4 regions of the Thioalkalivibrio sp. ALgr1 genome follow, and region 1 is predicted to be linked to each of the others. Evidence: predicted binding sites of a transcription regulator. Region 1 holds the regulator's gene; each other region holds the start of a gene.
The links. The regulator FliA, encoded in region 1, starts transcription of late flagellar genes. The targets are predictions, from matches to a motif close to GCTAAAGTTNNNNNNNNNNCNGCCGATA.
Positions count from the first base shown of each region.

Region 2: a site for FliA is predicted at 1,579-1,606, ahead of F466_RS0105070 (methyl-accepting chemotaxis protein). Genes of this name have one in related genera too.
Region 3: a site for FliA is predicted at 1,579-1,606, ahead of F466_RS0101955 (methyl-accepting chemotaxis protein). Genes of this name have one in related genera too.
Region 4: a site for FliA is predicted at 1,612-1,639, ahead of F466_RS0111915 (flagellin). Genes of this name have one in related genera too.

Region 1 covers NZ_KB905134.1:291,904-295,505, forward strand. Annotated here, with positions in the region: gene F466_RS0109070 (chemotaxis protein CheA) at 1-415, opposite strand, end outside; gene F466_RS0109075 (protein phosphatase CheZ) at 495-1,271, opposite strand; gene cheY (chemotaxis response regulator CheY) at 1,374-1,754, opposite strand; gene F466_RS0109085 (RNA polymerase sigma factor FliA) at 1,814-2,575, opposite strand; gene F466_RS0109090 (MinD/ParA family protein) at 2,572-3,396, opposite strand; gene flhF (flagellar biosynthesis protein FlhF) at 3,383-3,602, opposite strand, start outside.
Region 2 covers NZ_KB905133.1:149,236-152,837, forward strand. Annotated here, with positions in the region: gene F466_RS0105070 (methyl-accepting chemotaxis protein) at 1-1,511, opposite strand, end outside; gene F466_RS0105075 (DASS family sodium-coupled anion symporter) at 1,643-3,172, opposite strand; gene F466_RS0105080 (superoxide dismutase) at 3,340-3,602, shown strand, end outside.
Region 3 covers NZ_KB905132.1:408,502-412,103, reverse strand. Annotated here, with positions in the region: gene F466_RS0101960 (ATP-binding cassette domain-containing protein) at 1-1,532, shown strand, start outside; gene F466_RS0101955 (methyl-accepting chemotaxis protein) at 1,700-3,602, shown strand, end outside.
Region 4 covers NZ_KB905137.1:15,471-19,072, reverse strand. Annotated here, with positions in the region: gene cobS (adenosylcobinamide-GDP ribazoletransferase) at 1-495, shown strand, start outside; gene F466_RS0111920 (YIP1 family protein) at 570-1,199, shown strand; gene F466_RS0111915 (flagellin) at 1,717-2,952, shown strand; gene F466_RS13865 (flagellar protein FlaG) at 3,027-3,458, shown strand.

The sequences.
Region 1 (3,602 bases):
CGGGTTCGGAATTGCCGGCCACGTCTTCATTCTTGGCCATCCGCCGCAGGTCTTCGACGAGATCGGCCTCCGCGGGCGTCGGATCGACCCCGGAGCGGAGGTCGCCAAACATCACGTTCAACGTATCGAGGACCCGCAGCATGGTATCCATCAGGTGACCGTCGACCTGACGTTCCCCATTGCGCAGGAGATTAAACACATCCTCTGCGTGATGGCAGACGGTCACCAGCGGATCCAGGCTCAGAAAGCCCGCGCCACCCTTGATCGTGTGAAAGCTGCGGAATACCGCGTTCAACAGATCCCGGTCATCGGGATGCTGTTCCAGGTCGATCAGCTGCTCGTTGAGTCCTTCGAGCAGTTCCCCGGCCTCGATCAGGAAGTCCTGAAGGATTTCGTCGTTGGGGTCGATGGCCATTCGGTCTCTCCGTTCCGGTGAGGCTTGCCGTTGAGGGGTGGGCGCCGGGAAGCCGCCGATTCAGGGATCAGCGGGCTACCTAGAAGCCCAGGCTGGACAACAGATCGTCCACCTCGTCCTGTCCTTGAACGACATCCTGGCCGGAATCTTGAGTCTTCGGCACTGCTGGCCCGTGTCCACGCCGATCGCCCTCACGCCGCTCGGCATCGTCATCCAGCGTCTTCTCCGCAGCCTCGACCGTCTCCATACGCCCGCTGGACAGCCGAATCAGCGTGACCAGGTTCTCCTCCAGGTCGGTCACGAGCTGAATCACGCGCCGGATCACCTGCCCGGTAATATCCTGGTAGCTCTGCGCCATCAGAACCTCCGACAGCAGGCGGCGCAGCTCTTCGGTATCGTCGTTGGCCTGAGCAAAAAACTCGTCCAGCTCACGAGCGAATTCCCGGAACTCGTCGACCGAGAGTTGCCGATTGCGAAAACGGGTCCACTTCGCCGTCAGTTGGCCGGCCTGCTGGCTGAACGATTCGGCAATGGGGAGACTCGTCTCGATCGCGGTCAGGGTCTCGTGCGCGGCCTTCTCGGTCATCGTGACCACATAATTGAGACGCTCGCGGGCATCCGGGATCTCGGCCTGGGTCAACTCGACCAGCCGCGAATCCCCCCGGAAGCTTTGCAAGGCCTCGTGCAGGTCGCGCGTAAGCTTTCCGAGCTCGTCGAAGAGTTCCCGGTCGTAGGGGCGCGCCAGATCCTGGATCAACGCGCGCGCGGCCACCTCATCCCCTGCCTCCAGAACCTGCACGAGCTCCCGCGCGCGAGCGATTTGCTGCTCACTGATCGATTGTTCTTGGTCTGTCATCCAAAGCCCCTTGCTCGCTCCCCATCCCGAACGTGATGACCGGGATCGATCCCCCGGCCATCCATTTGTCTGGACCAGGAGACTTCGACACCGAATCCCAAACTAGCCTTGGGATTCAATGCGTTCGAATATTTTGTCGATCTTTTCCTTGAGGGTTTCCGCAGTAAAGGGCTTCACCACGTAGCCGTTCACGCCCGCCTCGGCCGCCTCGACGATCTGATCCCGCTTGGCCTCCGCCGTCACCATCAGCACCGGCATCGTCTTCAGCTTCTCGTCGGCACGAACCGCCCGCAGCAGGTCGATGCCCGGCATATTGGGCATGTTCCAGTCGGTAATCAGAAAATCGAAGTCGCCGTTCTGGAGCATCGGCAATGCCGTGCTGCCGTCATCGGCCTCTTGGGTGTTGTTGAAGCCAAGATCACGCAACAGGTTCTTGATGATCCGTCGCATCGTGGAGAAGTCGTCCACGATGAGAATTTTCATTCCCTTGTCCACAGGTCACTCCGGGATAAATGATTCATATGAGTACTAGAGCTTGGCCTTCAGAATAACTGCAAAGCCTCGCCGTCTTCGAGCCAGGAGCCCAGGCGCGCGCGCAGTCGGATAACGGCCTGACTGCGGATCTGGCTGACGCGCGACTCGGTCACCCCGAGTACCGCGCCAATCTCGCGCAGGTTGAGCTCCTCGATGTAATAAAGCGACAACACCAGACGTTCGCGTTCGGGCAAATCGCCCAGCGCGGCGGCCAGCTCCTCGCGAAACTCCCCGGCCTCGATCGTGCGCGAGGGCGAGGCCTCCTGCCCCTCGATCACCCGGTCCGCATCACCATCGGTGCCGCCCAGATCATCCAGCGCGAACAGATGGGCGCCGGCATGGTCCTGCAGCATCGAGTAGTACTCGTCGATCGGGACCTCGAGTTCCTCGGCCACCTCGACCCCGCGCGCCGCACGCCCCTCCCTGGCCTCGACCGTCTGGATCGCCTCGGCGATCTTGCGGCTGTTGCGGTGCACCGATCTCGGGGTCCAGTCACTGCGGCGTAACTCGTCGATCATCGCGCCACGGATGCGAATCCCGGCGTAGGTCGCAAACGTCGCGCCCTGCCCGCCCTCGAATTGCCGCGCGGCCTCCAGCAGGCCAATCATGCCGGCCTGGATCAGGTCATCGACCTGGACCGAGGAAGGGAGGCGAGCCATCAGATGGTGCGCGATGCGGTGCACCAGCTCGATATGTTCCGCGACGCGCTGCTCGTGGCCGGCTGCGGCCACGTTCTCGTATCCGTGGAGGCGATTACGCGTCGCCATCATGCGCTCTGCAGCATCCGTTCGACGAAAAACCCGACACCACCATCGGCACCACGGGCCACCGGCCAGCGGTCGACCGCACGGGCGAGTTCGGTAAAGGCCTTGGCCGCCGGGCTGCCCGGATATTGCTGCACGACCGGTGCCCGTTTCTGTACGGCCTTGCGCAGATGCTCGTCCATCGGGATGTAACCGGCGAGATCCAGGATGACTTCCGGCAGGTAGTTGTCGCAAACCGTGGTGAGTTTCTGCAACAAGCGCTCGGCGCCCGCGCGGTCCTGGACCATATTCGTGACCAGCCGGAAACGCCGCATGCCATGATCGCGATGCAGCACCTTGATCAAGGCATAGGCATCGGTGATGGACGCCGGCTCGTCGCAGACGACAACCAGGGTCTCCTGGACCGCCCGGCAGAAGGTCGTGACGGATTCCTGCAGGCCCGCTGCCGTATCCACCACCAGCACATCCAGCGGCTTGGAATAGGCGCTGAATGCCTGGATCAAACCGTTGTGCTCGAGCTGCGTGAGATTCGCCATCGCCGCGATCCCCGAGGCCGACGGGATGACCTTGATCCCCTCCGGGCCCTCGATCAGCACATCCTGGAGGTCGTCCACCTGTCCGGTCACCAGGTCATGCAGGGTGCGCTCGGGTCGCAGTCCGAGCAGCACATCGGCATTGGCCAGCCCCAGGTCGGCATCAAACAGCATGACCTCGCGGCCCAGCCGCGCGAGCGCCACGGACAGGTTGACCGACACATTGGTCTTGCCGACGCCGCCCTTGCCGGAGGCAACCGCAATGACCTTCAACGGCTGATTAGTGCGTGGCATAGCGTCCTTTCCCCACCGGATGGATCATCTCCAGAACGCCCGCATCCTGAGTACGGCGCGGCGACGGCGCATTGCGGCCGGCATTCGAGAACTCCGCCAGGCTTGCATCGGTCCATCGTTCATCGCGGGAGGATCGACGCGCGGGGCCGCGCTCTTCGCCGAGCGCCCGCCGGGTCAGATCGCCCGTCTCGACCCGGTGGAAGTCT
Region 2 (3,602 bases), on a different contig from region 1:
ACCACCGCGAAACCGCGGCCCTGTTCGCCCGCACGCGCCGCCTCGATCGCCGCATTCAGCGCCAGTAGGTTGGTCTGGTCGGCGATATCGCCGATGACTTCCAGGACCTTGTTGATCTCCTCTGCGTCCTGCGACAGGCGGCTGACCACCTCGGCGGCGCCATCCACCTGCTGCGACAGCGCGTTGATCGCAGCCACGGTACGCTGCACCACCTGCTGACCCTCGTTGGCGTCCTGGTCGGTGTTCTGTGCCGCGGCGGCGGCATCCGCTGCATTGCGGGCCACCTCCTGCACCGTTGCCGTCATCTCGTTCATGGCCGTGGCGACCTGATCGATCTCCGACTTCTGTCGCCGCACCTGCTCGTTGGTCTCTTCGCTGGTCGCGGACAGCTCGTTCGCTGCTGCGGCAACCTGATCGCCCCCGGCCGCGACCGTGGATACGAGGCCGCGGATCTTCTTGACGAAGTTGTTGAACGCCTCCGCCAGCTCTCCGAGTTCGTTCTTGCCAGAGACCTCCAGCGAACGGGTCAGATCGCCCTCGCCTCCCGCGATATCGTTCAGCCGGGCCACCGTGCGATTCAGGGGACGAACGATGCTTCGGGTCAGGAGCCAGGCCAGGAGGGCACCAAGCGCCACGGCAACCACGCCAACCGCCACCACCGTGCCGGTCGCGTTGCGCGCCATCGCGACATACGCGCTGCGGTCCACCATGACCTCCAGCACGCCGACCACGTCACCGGAGAAATCCGTAACGGGACGCGCGACCACGGCCATCGGGGTGCCTTCATAGGTCACGTTTCGCACCAGCTCCTCGCCCTCCATGACCTCGCGCATCTCGGCATCGCTGAAGGTGGACTCGCCACTGATCGTACCGCCAAAGCGGTTGAACGACCGACCATCACGCAGGTAGAGGGCAACCGGCGAATCCGTTTCTTGGGTGAACTCTTCAAAGAAGCTGTCACCAAACGACAGGCCGAATTCCACGGAGCCGACGTGGTCGCCGTTGTGCTCGATGGGTACCACCCCGCGGATCCCGAGACCCGCCACGCCTTCTTCCAGCCCCGAGATCGCGTTGCGCTTGTCGTTCGTGTCGACCACGGTCTGCCGGAAGTCGGACAGGTCATCGCCGTGGTTGTCGGGGGAGTGGACGCGCAGGAATGAAGTGGCCGGGGGGGTATGGAACTGATACTGGTCCACCCCGTAGTGCTCGTTCAGCGATTCAAAGCTGGGAACGGTCATCTCGGCCAGACGCTCGCGATCGCCCGTCGCCATCGCCTCTTGCACGTCGGGGATTTTCGCCACGGTCTCTGCCATCGCGGTCGCGCGCGCGGCTTCCTGGTCCAGACGACCGACAAGCTGCGCGGCCAGATCGGTCAGCTCGCGCTGTTCGGCACGATCGGCCATGGTGCCCAGGCTGTTCATCACGACTACGAGTGTCAGGATCACGGCCAGCAGCACCACCGTGATAATCCCGACCATCAGCCGGACCCCGATTCGGATGTTATCGAACATGTTGAAGACTCTCCCCAATAAGGCTTTGCGGGCCAGCGGCATCCTTGCTGCGGCAGTTCACCGTCGATAGCGGCGGCGAAGCATAAAACTTGAGGGAGATCACAGGAAGCCGGAAAGGCTGGGAGACAGGCCTAGCCCTGCATCAGGATGGCCTCCGCCAGGGCGTAGACCGCAAGCGTAATCATGGCAATTGCCACCAGGGAGAGCAGCGCCCCGCCACGGATCATGTCGATCACCCGCAGCCGGTTGCTGGCGAACACGATCGCGTTGGGCGGGGTCGCGACCGGCAACATGAAGGCCACGGAGGCGGCAAAGGCCACGGGGATCGCGAGGAGCACGACGGGAATATCCATGCGCATCGCCAGCGCAGCCACCAGCGGCAGCAGCGTGGCAGCGGTGGCCGTGTTGCTGGTCACATGCGACAGCAACATGGTCACCACCACGGCCCCGGCAATGATCAGCAGCAGCGGCCATGCCTGGGCGGCGCCCAGGCCCTCGGCGGCCAGCTCCGCCAGGCCGCTCGCCTCGATGGCCGAACCCAGGCTGAGACCACCGCCGACCAGCAGCAGCACCCCCCAGGGGAGCTCGCGCGTATTGTCCCAGGCCAGCAGCCGGCGCTGGTCTGCTGCGCCCGAGGGCAGCAGGAACAGCAGCCCGGCCCCCAGGATGGCAATCCCGGCATCCGTCAGGTGAATCGGCAGGAGGCCTTCCAGAAAGGGGCGCGACAGCCACGCCAGCGCTACCAGCAGGAAGACGCCGGCGACCCGGTATTCGGCCCGCGACCAGACCCCGACCTCGGCGCGCTGCTGGTCCATCATCGCCTGCAACCCCTGCAGGCGTACTCGATGAACCGGGAAGACCCAGCGCGTCAGCAACCACCAGGCCAGCAGCAGCAACGCGGTGGCCAGGGGCAGGCCCAGCATCATCCACTGCACAAAACCGATCTCGATGCCATGCCGGTCGCCCAGATAGGCGGCGGTCAGCGCGTTCGGCGGAGAGCCGATGATCGTCGCCATGCCCCCGATATTGGCGGCAAAGGCGATCCCCAGCAGGAGCGCCAGTGCGGGGCGGCGCGAATCGGCGCCGAGGCCGTTACCCGCGATGTGCGTATCACGATCCATCAGCGCCAGAACGGACAGGGCGATCGGCAACATCAGCGCAGCAGTGGCTGTGTTGCTGACCCACATCGACAGCCCCGCCGTGGCCAGCATGAAGGCCCCGACCAGGCGATGCAGGCGATCCCCCGCCCGGCTGACGATCGCGAGCGCAATCCGCTGGTGGAGTCCCCAGCGCTGTACCGCCAGCGCGATCGCAAAACCGCCCATGAACAGAAAGATGATGGGATTGGCGTAGGGCGCGGTGGCCGCGTCCATCGGCATCACGCCGAGCAGCGGCAAAAGGGCAATCGGCAGCAACGCCGTTACGGGTAGTGGCAAGGCCTCGGTAATCCACCAGGTCGCCATAAAAAGGGTCAACCCGAGCACCCACCATGCCTCGCGTGCAACGCCTTCTGGCGCTGGAAAAACCAGGAACGCAAGCATCAGGAGCGGGCCCAGGAAAAGCCCGATGCGCCCGCGCCAGGCGTAGGCACTGCGCGAGGGGTTCGCACCCACCGACGAGGGGGCGCCGTCCGATTGTCGATCGGCATCGTGCGCGGACATGCCGTGGCTCCTTCACACTTCCGCAAACGTTGGCTGAACGATAACCAAGCCGCATCATCGGAAATTGCATCACCCGAGCAACGTGACTATCGTTGACGAGTTTACTGGCGCGGCCACCAATGGTCGGCCAGCCGCAGTCTCGCATGTTTTCTTACAAGGAGTCTTTCATGGCCTACGAACTGCCCGATCTGCCCTATGCCAAGAACGCGCTGGAGCCGCACATCTCCGCCGAGACGCTGGAATACCATCACGACAAGCACCACGCGACCTACGTGACCAAGCTGAATGGCCTGCTGCCCGGCTCCGAGTTCGAGAATGCCTCGCTGGAGGACATCATCAAGAAGGCCCCGGCCGGCGGCATCTTCAACAACGGCGCCCAGGTCTGGAACCACACCTTCTACTTCAACTGCATGGGCCCGGACGCCGGCGG
Region 3 (3,602 bases), on a different contig from region 1:
CGATCGACGGCTGGAGCCTGCAAAACCGGGTCGAAACGACGCTTTCGCGCCTGGAGCTCAACCCCGAGGCCGGATTCGCTGCGCTCTCCGGCGGGCTCAAGCGTCGCGTCTGGCTGGCGCGCGAGCTGGTGCGCGAGCCGCAGCTGTTGCTGCTGGACGAGCCGACCAACCACCTGGATGTGGCTGCGATCCGCTGGCTGGAGGAGTTCCTGCGCGGGAGCGGGCTCACGGTGGTGTTCATCAGCCATGACCGCCAGTTCATGGAACAGGTCGCCACTCGCATCCTGGAGCTGGATCGTGGCCAGGTGTACGAACACCCGCCCTCGATCGAGGCCTTCCGCACGCGCCAGGCCGAGCGCCTGGAGGTCGAGGCGCGTCAGCGCGCCGAGTTCGATCGCAAGCTGGCGCAGGAGGAGACCTGGATCCGCCAGGGCATCAAGGCCCGGCGTACCCGCAACGAGGGGCGGGTGCGCGCCCTGCAGGCCCTGCGCAAGAAGCGCGCCGAACGACGCGAGCTGGGGGGGCAGGTACGCATGCAGCTGTCCCCCGAGCAGCGTTCCGGCCGTTTGGTGATCGAGGCGGAGCATGCGGACTTCGGCTACGGCGACACGCCGGTGGTGCGCGACGTGAACCTGCTGCTCCAGCGTGGCGACGCCCTGGGCATCATCGGCCCCAATGGCGCCGGCAAGACCACGCTGCTGCGCGGGCTGCTGGGCCAGGTGGAGCCATTTTCCGGAACGGTCAAGCTGGGCACCCAGCTCGAGATCGCCTATTTCGACCAGGCACGGGCGCGTCTCGACGAGACGACCACCGTGCAGGATGCGGTCGGCGAGGGCCGTGACCGCGTCACCGTGAATGGCGAGACCCGACATGTGCTGAGCTATCTCGGGGATTTCCTGTTCCCGCCGGAACGCGCGCGCCAGCCCGTATCGGCCCTGTCCGGTGGCGAGCGCAACCGGTTGCTGCTGGCCAAGCTGTTTCTGCGCCCGGCCAATTTGCTGGTACTCGACGAGCCCACCAACGACCTGGATGTCGAGACCCTCGAGCTGCTGGAACAGCTTCTGATCGAGTACACCGGCACGGTGATCGTGGTCAGCCACGACCGCGCGTTCCTCGACAACGTTGCGACCAGCACGCTGGTGCTGCCCGGCGATGGCACGGTCGAGGAATTCGTCGGCGGTTGGTCGGACCTGCCCGCACGCGTCACGCAACGCCTGCTCACGCGCGAAGCGGATACCGGGGCCCAGGAGGCGCCCGCCGCACCCGAGGCCCGCTCCGAGCCGACGTCCGCGGTCGCGGAACCGCCGCCCCGCGCCCGCAAACTCTCCTACAAGGAGGCTCGCGAGCTGGAGGCCCTGCCAGGCCAGATCGAGGCGCTGGAAAACGAGCACCAGTCGCTGGCCGAGGCCCTGTCGGATCCAGAGGTATTGCGCGATGGGGAGCGCGTGCGCGAGTTGCAGGCCCGGCTCGAACAGGTCGAACGAGACCTGGCGGTGGCTTACGAGCGCTGGGAGGCGCTGGAATCACCCTGACTCTTTCCGCGTCATTCGGTGTGATGTGATTCTCAAAACGGCCAGGGCTCAACTTCAGGGGAAGGCGGCCGTAACAGGGGATGAATCGTCTCTACAGGCAGCGGAATGATCCGTTTGCACGTGATGGCATGCGCCCGGCAGAAGGCGCTGAGGAAGGAGTCAACACCATGCTGGACAAACTCTCCATTCGGGGGCTGCTGATCGCCGGCTTCGGGCTGGTCGTCGCGATCCTGATCATCAATTCGCTGCTGGCACTGCGTGCCCTGAATGTGGGTGGACAGGGCGTGGCTGAACTGACCCAGTCCGACTATCCGGCGGTGGCACGCGTCAACGACGTGGAGCAGCTGTTGCAGGAGAGCGCCGCCTTCCTAGGCTTCTACCTGATGAGCGAGGAGGACGAACACCGCGACGCCTGGCTGAATGCGATGGACGAGCTGGACGTCGCCATGGATGCCCTGGTCAACGATCCGGTCGTGCAGGGCTCGGATGAACTGAGTGCCTCCGCGGAACAGGTGCGCGCGAACATCGATGGCTTCGCCGCACACCGTGAGCGCCTGATTGAAGTGGCCGAGGACGTGGCCCAGAACATGCCGGCCCAGGGTGTCGCCAACTCGCGCGCCAACCCGGCGACCATGCAGATGACCCAGTTGACCAGCACCATGATCGACGAGGAGATGGCGCGGGCACGCTTCCAGCGCTCGTTCGAGCGTCTCGGCGATTTCTACAGCCTGCGTACCAACCTTCTGCAGATCACCTCGAACCTGCGCGGTTTCATCGCGTTTCGTGATGACTCCTTCGAGCAGAACCTGCGTCTGTACCTTGGCCAGACACACGACGTGCTGGCGCGGTTGCTGGAACAGTACGACGAGCTCGATTTCGAGCAGCAGATCGCGGTCGAGGACTTCGAAGGGCTCCTGAACGAGCTGGATAGCGCGATCCAGGACATCGTTCGCATCCACGGCAGCGAGGAGGCCCTGCAGGACGCCTTCCTGATCCGTACCGAGGTCGGCCCGGTGATCTTCGAGGCACGTAATGAACTGCAGCAGTTGTCCGAGCGCATCACCGGCCGTGCTGAAGTGTCCGCCGCCGAGCTGACCGCGACCATGCGCAATACCCAGGTGACGCAGGGCGTCCTGGCGCTGATTGGCGTGATCCTGGGAGTGGTCGGCGCGGTCTTCATCATCCTGGTGGTGCGCCGTGCGCTGGCTCACTCGACCGAGGCGCTGGAAGAGATCGCCGACGGCGATGGCGACCTCAGCCGCCGTTTGGACGAAAACGGTCTGATGGAGACGGCCCAGCTGGGGCGTGCGTTCAACCGCTTTACCGACAAGATTGCGCAGGCGATTGGCAACGCCCGTAGCGGTACCGAGACCCTGAACCGTGCGACTGAGAACCTGAATCAGGAGGCCTATCAGGCCCGCGAGGTGGTCTCGCGTCAGCGCGACGAGACCGAGCGCGTCGCCACGGCGATCAACGAGCTGCAAAGCAGCGCCGAGGAGATCGCGCGTAATACCGATGCCACCTCCCAGGCCGGACAGGAGGCCAGCGGTGCGGTGAACAACGGCGCCGACGTGATGGAGAAGAACATCGAGTCCATGTCCTCCCTGCTGGGCACGGTCGAGCAGGCCGCCGGCACTGTAGCCAAGCTGGGTGAAGACTCGAAACAGATCGGCACCATCCTTGAAGTCATCCGCGGCGTAGCCGAGCAGACCAATCTGCTGGCCCTCAACGCGGCGATCGAGGCCGCCCGTGCCGGGGAACATGGCCGCGGGTTTGCCGTGGTGGCCGACGAGGTACGCAAGCTGGCGACCCGCACGCAGGAGTCCACCGACGAGATCGAGAGCATGATCTCGCGTCTGCAGACCGCCACAGGCTCTGCGGTGAAGGCGATGCAGCACGGCCAGGAAGAGGCCGAGACCACCATGGAGCACACCGCCGAGGTGAACGGCGCCCTGCAGCAGATCCGCCAGTCGGTGACCACGATCGTGGAGATGACCGATCAGATCGCGGTTGCCGCGCGTCAGCAGAGCACCGTGGTCGAGGACATCAACCGCAACATCGTGCAGATCT
Region 4 (3,602 bases), on a different contig from region 1:
TGGGTGGGCGGCCAGCGGCACCCGGAGCGGGCCCAGGCCATCATGAAGGACCCGGCCTGTGGCCCGATGGCGGTCGCGGCGCTGATCCTGATCCTGTTGCTGAAAGGTACGGCGCTAGTGGCGGTGGTCGAGACCGGCGCCTGGGTCGCGCTGCTGCTGGCGGTGCTGCTGGGGCGCGTGGTGCCGCCGGTGCTGTTTCTGACCACGCCCTACGTGAACCCCGTCGGATTGGGCGCGGACATGGCCAGGCACCTTCCACGCAGCGCCGCCATCGGCGTTGTCGCAGTCTCGGCTGCCGTGGTGCTGGTGCTCGGCCTGCTCTCCGGCCTTTGGGGGGTGATTCCGGCTTTGCTCGCCGCCGGGCTGACGCTGTGGGCTGCAACGCGCGTACTGAGACACTGGCTGGGCGGTTTCACCGGCGATACGGCCGGGGCCACGCTGGAGCTGGTAGAGACCCTGACCCTCGTGATTCTGGTGCTGGCACTCGCGGGCTAAAGCCGGGTCGATCAGGCCAGGTTCAAGGCAGGCGCTGTCACGAAAGCGTCACGGGATTGCCACATACTGACCGGATGAGCTCATTTCCCTCCCGTCTGAATCCGGGACTTCTGGTCCTGCGCACGCTGACGAGCCCCCTGCGGGCGGTACTCGAGGTGGCCGAACTGGAGACGGCCCCGCCCTGGTGGCAGACCTTTCTGCGCCTGGCGTTCCCCGTGCTGCTGGTCAGCGTGATCGCCAGCCAGTGGCTGTACCAGGTCATCCCGACCGGGCTGCCGCCGGAGGCGATGCCGGGGGCCTGGGGCTTCGGCGTCTACAGCGTGCTGGCGATGAGCATCGGCGTACTGGGTCTGGCCTGGTCCGCGCACTACCTGACCGAGCTGTTCCAGGGCTACTCCCATCCGGACCGGGCGATGCTGGCGGTGACCATCGGCCTGCTGCCCGCCTGGGTAGGCAAGGTGGCCGCCGCCTTTCCCTGGCCCTGGGGCAACACCGTCGGCCTGCTGCTGATCTTCTACAGCCTGTGGCTGCTCTACTGGTCGCTGCGCGGCATCCTCGGCCTGAAGCGCGGCAACCGCATCGGCCTGTTCGTGGCCACCGTCTTCTGTGGCGCCTTCATCACCCTCATCTTCGGCTGGCTGCTGATGGACCTGATCCCCGGCGCCACCCCAGGGACCCGCATCGGGACTACCTGGCTGATCTGATTCACCCCGTACCTGTAGGAGGCCAGCCCTCTGGCCGATGGGGCGCTGCTAAACCCGAATCGGCCAGAGGGCTGGCCTCCTACAGGGGGCAATCGGGCAACTGGGGGCCGCTTTGGTTTTCGTTGCCCAAGATCCGTATCTCTGAGGGTCCAGGCCGATTGCTGGGTGGTCTTGCTCCTTAGCAATGACGGTAGTAGTGGCTTCGGACCTGACACAGTTTTCTCGCATCACCTGGGTGCGTCAAAGCGGTTGTTCAGGACCACGGGGATGTAGCTGGCCTGTGTCCCCTGTGGCGCTGTGCGGCTTCGTATTGGCCGTGGCTGATGAGTGGTGTGGGCCGAAGCGCTGGGGGCGGTGAGAGGGCAGCGTGGCGGACACGTTCAGGCGGGCGGCAAAATTTTTCCGGGATCGGGTTAAAGGATTCGGTCGAGCGGTCGTTACTGTCCTCGAAGGCGCACGAGTGTTCGCCGAGGAAGCCGACCAAGGTGGTTCGGCATGACGCTACAGGAGCGTAATCATGTCTCAAGTCATCAATACCAATATCCTGTCCCTGAATGCTCAGCGCAATCTGAGCAATTCCCAGGGCGCGCTGGCTCAGAGCCTGGAGCGACTGTCCTCCGGCCTGCGTATCAACAGCGCCAAGGATGACGCCGCCGGTCTGGCGATCTCCGAACGCTTTACCACCCAGATTCGCGGCCTGAACCAGGCCGTGCGCAACGCAAACGACGGCATTTCGTTTGCGCAGACCGCCGAGGGTGCGTTGAGCACCGTGGGCGATGCGCTGCAGCGTATCCGCGAGCTGTCCGTCCAGGCGGCGAACGACTCCAACTCCGCCTCCGACCGCGAAGCCCTGAACAACGAGGCCCAGCAGCTGATCGCCGAGATTGGCCGCGTGGCCAACTCCACCGAGTTCAACGGCGATGCCATCCTGGATGGGGCGCTGCAGGATCTGTTCTTCCAGATAGGCGCGAATCAGGGGCAGAACATTGCCGTTTCTGGCGTGGACTCGCGTACCACCGAACTGGGCCGAGCCATCGCGATGGGTGAAGAAGGCCTGAGCCAGGAACAGATCAATGACGTCGGCATCACCCAGATCAGTAACATTACGATCAATCTGGACGAAGTCGGAGTGCTGGAAGGGCTTGATATCGACATCACAGTTAACCTGAGTGAGGTTACGTCGCTTGAGGATGCCGTCCGCGAGATTAATTCCTCTATCGCCAATTTCACCGGCGATGACGAAGACGTTGCCGCTGTGCGCAATGCGGGTTTGAGTGCGGCACTCGTGACCGACAATGACGGTGAAACGACCATAGCGATCCGCGGTAACTTTGACACGGACTTCGAAGTGGATGGCGGCGAGGTCACTCTTGATGCCGAGGACGGTGACGGCAACGCCATCACCATTGACTTGTTCGACGAAACCGGCTCGGAGGCCAAGAACCTGACGGACGTAGATATCGCGAGCCGCTTTGGCGCAACGGAAGCTCTGGCCATCGTCGACGGGGCTCTGAACCAGGTGAATTCCCTGCGTGCCGATCTGGGCTCCGTCCAGGTGCGCTTCGAGAACACCATCGCGAACCTGCAGGTGTCGTCGGAGAACCTGGAGGCGGCCCGTTCCCGGATCCGCGATGCGGATTTTGCCTCCGAAACGGCCGAGCTGACCCGGGCGCAGATCCTGCAGCAGGCGGGTACCTCGGTGCTGGCCCAGGCGAACGCGACGTCGCAGAACGTGCTGGCCCTGTTGCAGTAAGTTGAACCGGTAAAAGGCCATGAGACGGGCGGGTGGCCAGACGGTCACCCGCCCTTAATGGCGAGGGAAGCAAGATGAGTGATTCAATTGGCAGTATCACTTCATTGGTGTTTCAGCCTGCCCGTCAGGGGCAGGGCGATGCCTCGATGTCGGTTGCCAAAGGGTTGACCGATACTGCGAGTTCTCGGAATGCCAGTTTCGGGGATGTGCCGGCACGCCCCGATGCTCCTGAACGGGGGCTGGATGAGTCGACCCAGTCTGTGGATTTGGGAGAGTCGGAGGGCATGGAGCAAGTGGTGGAGTCGATCAACGCCTATTTGCAATCGTCCAAGCGTGCGCTGGAGTTCAGTGTGGATGATTCCAGCGGCCGGACGGTGATCACGGTCAAGGATGCCGAGCAAGACGAGGTGATCCGGCAGATTCCGCCGGAGGCAGTGGTGGCCCTGATTCGTCATTTCCAGGAACAGCAAGGCCTGGATGGTACGGGGGTCGAGGAACGGGCCTGACTGACCCGGGACATTGTCAACCACAGTGACTTTCGGCCGGGCTTGTCCCGGCTTTTTTCTGTCTGGCGACTTGGGTGTGCACCTGATGCGAGGGCTCGATAGAAGCAGTTGCGGACCCGACAGAGACACAATGACAAGAAAATC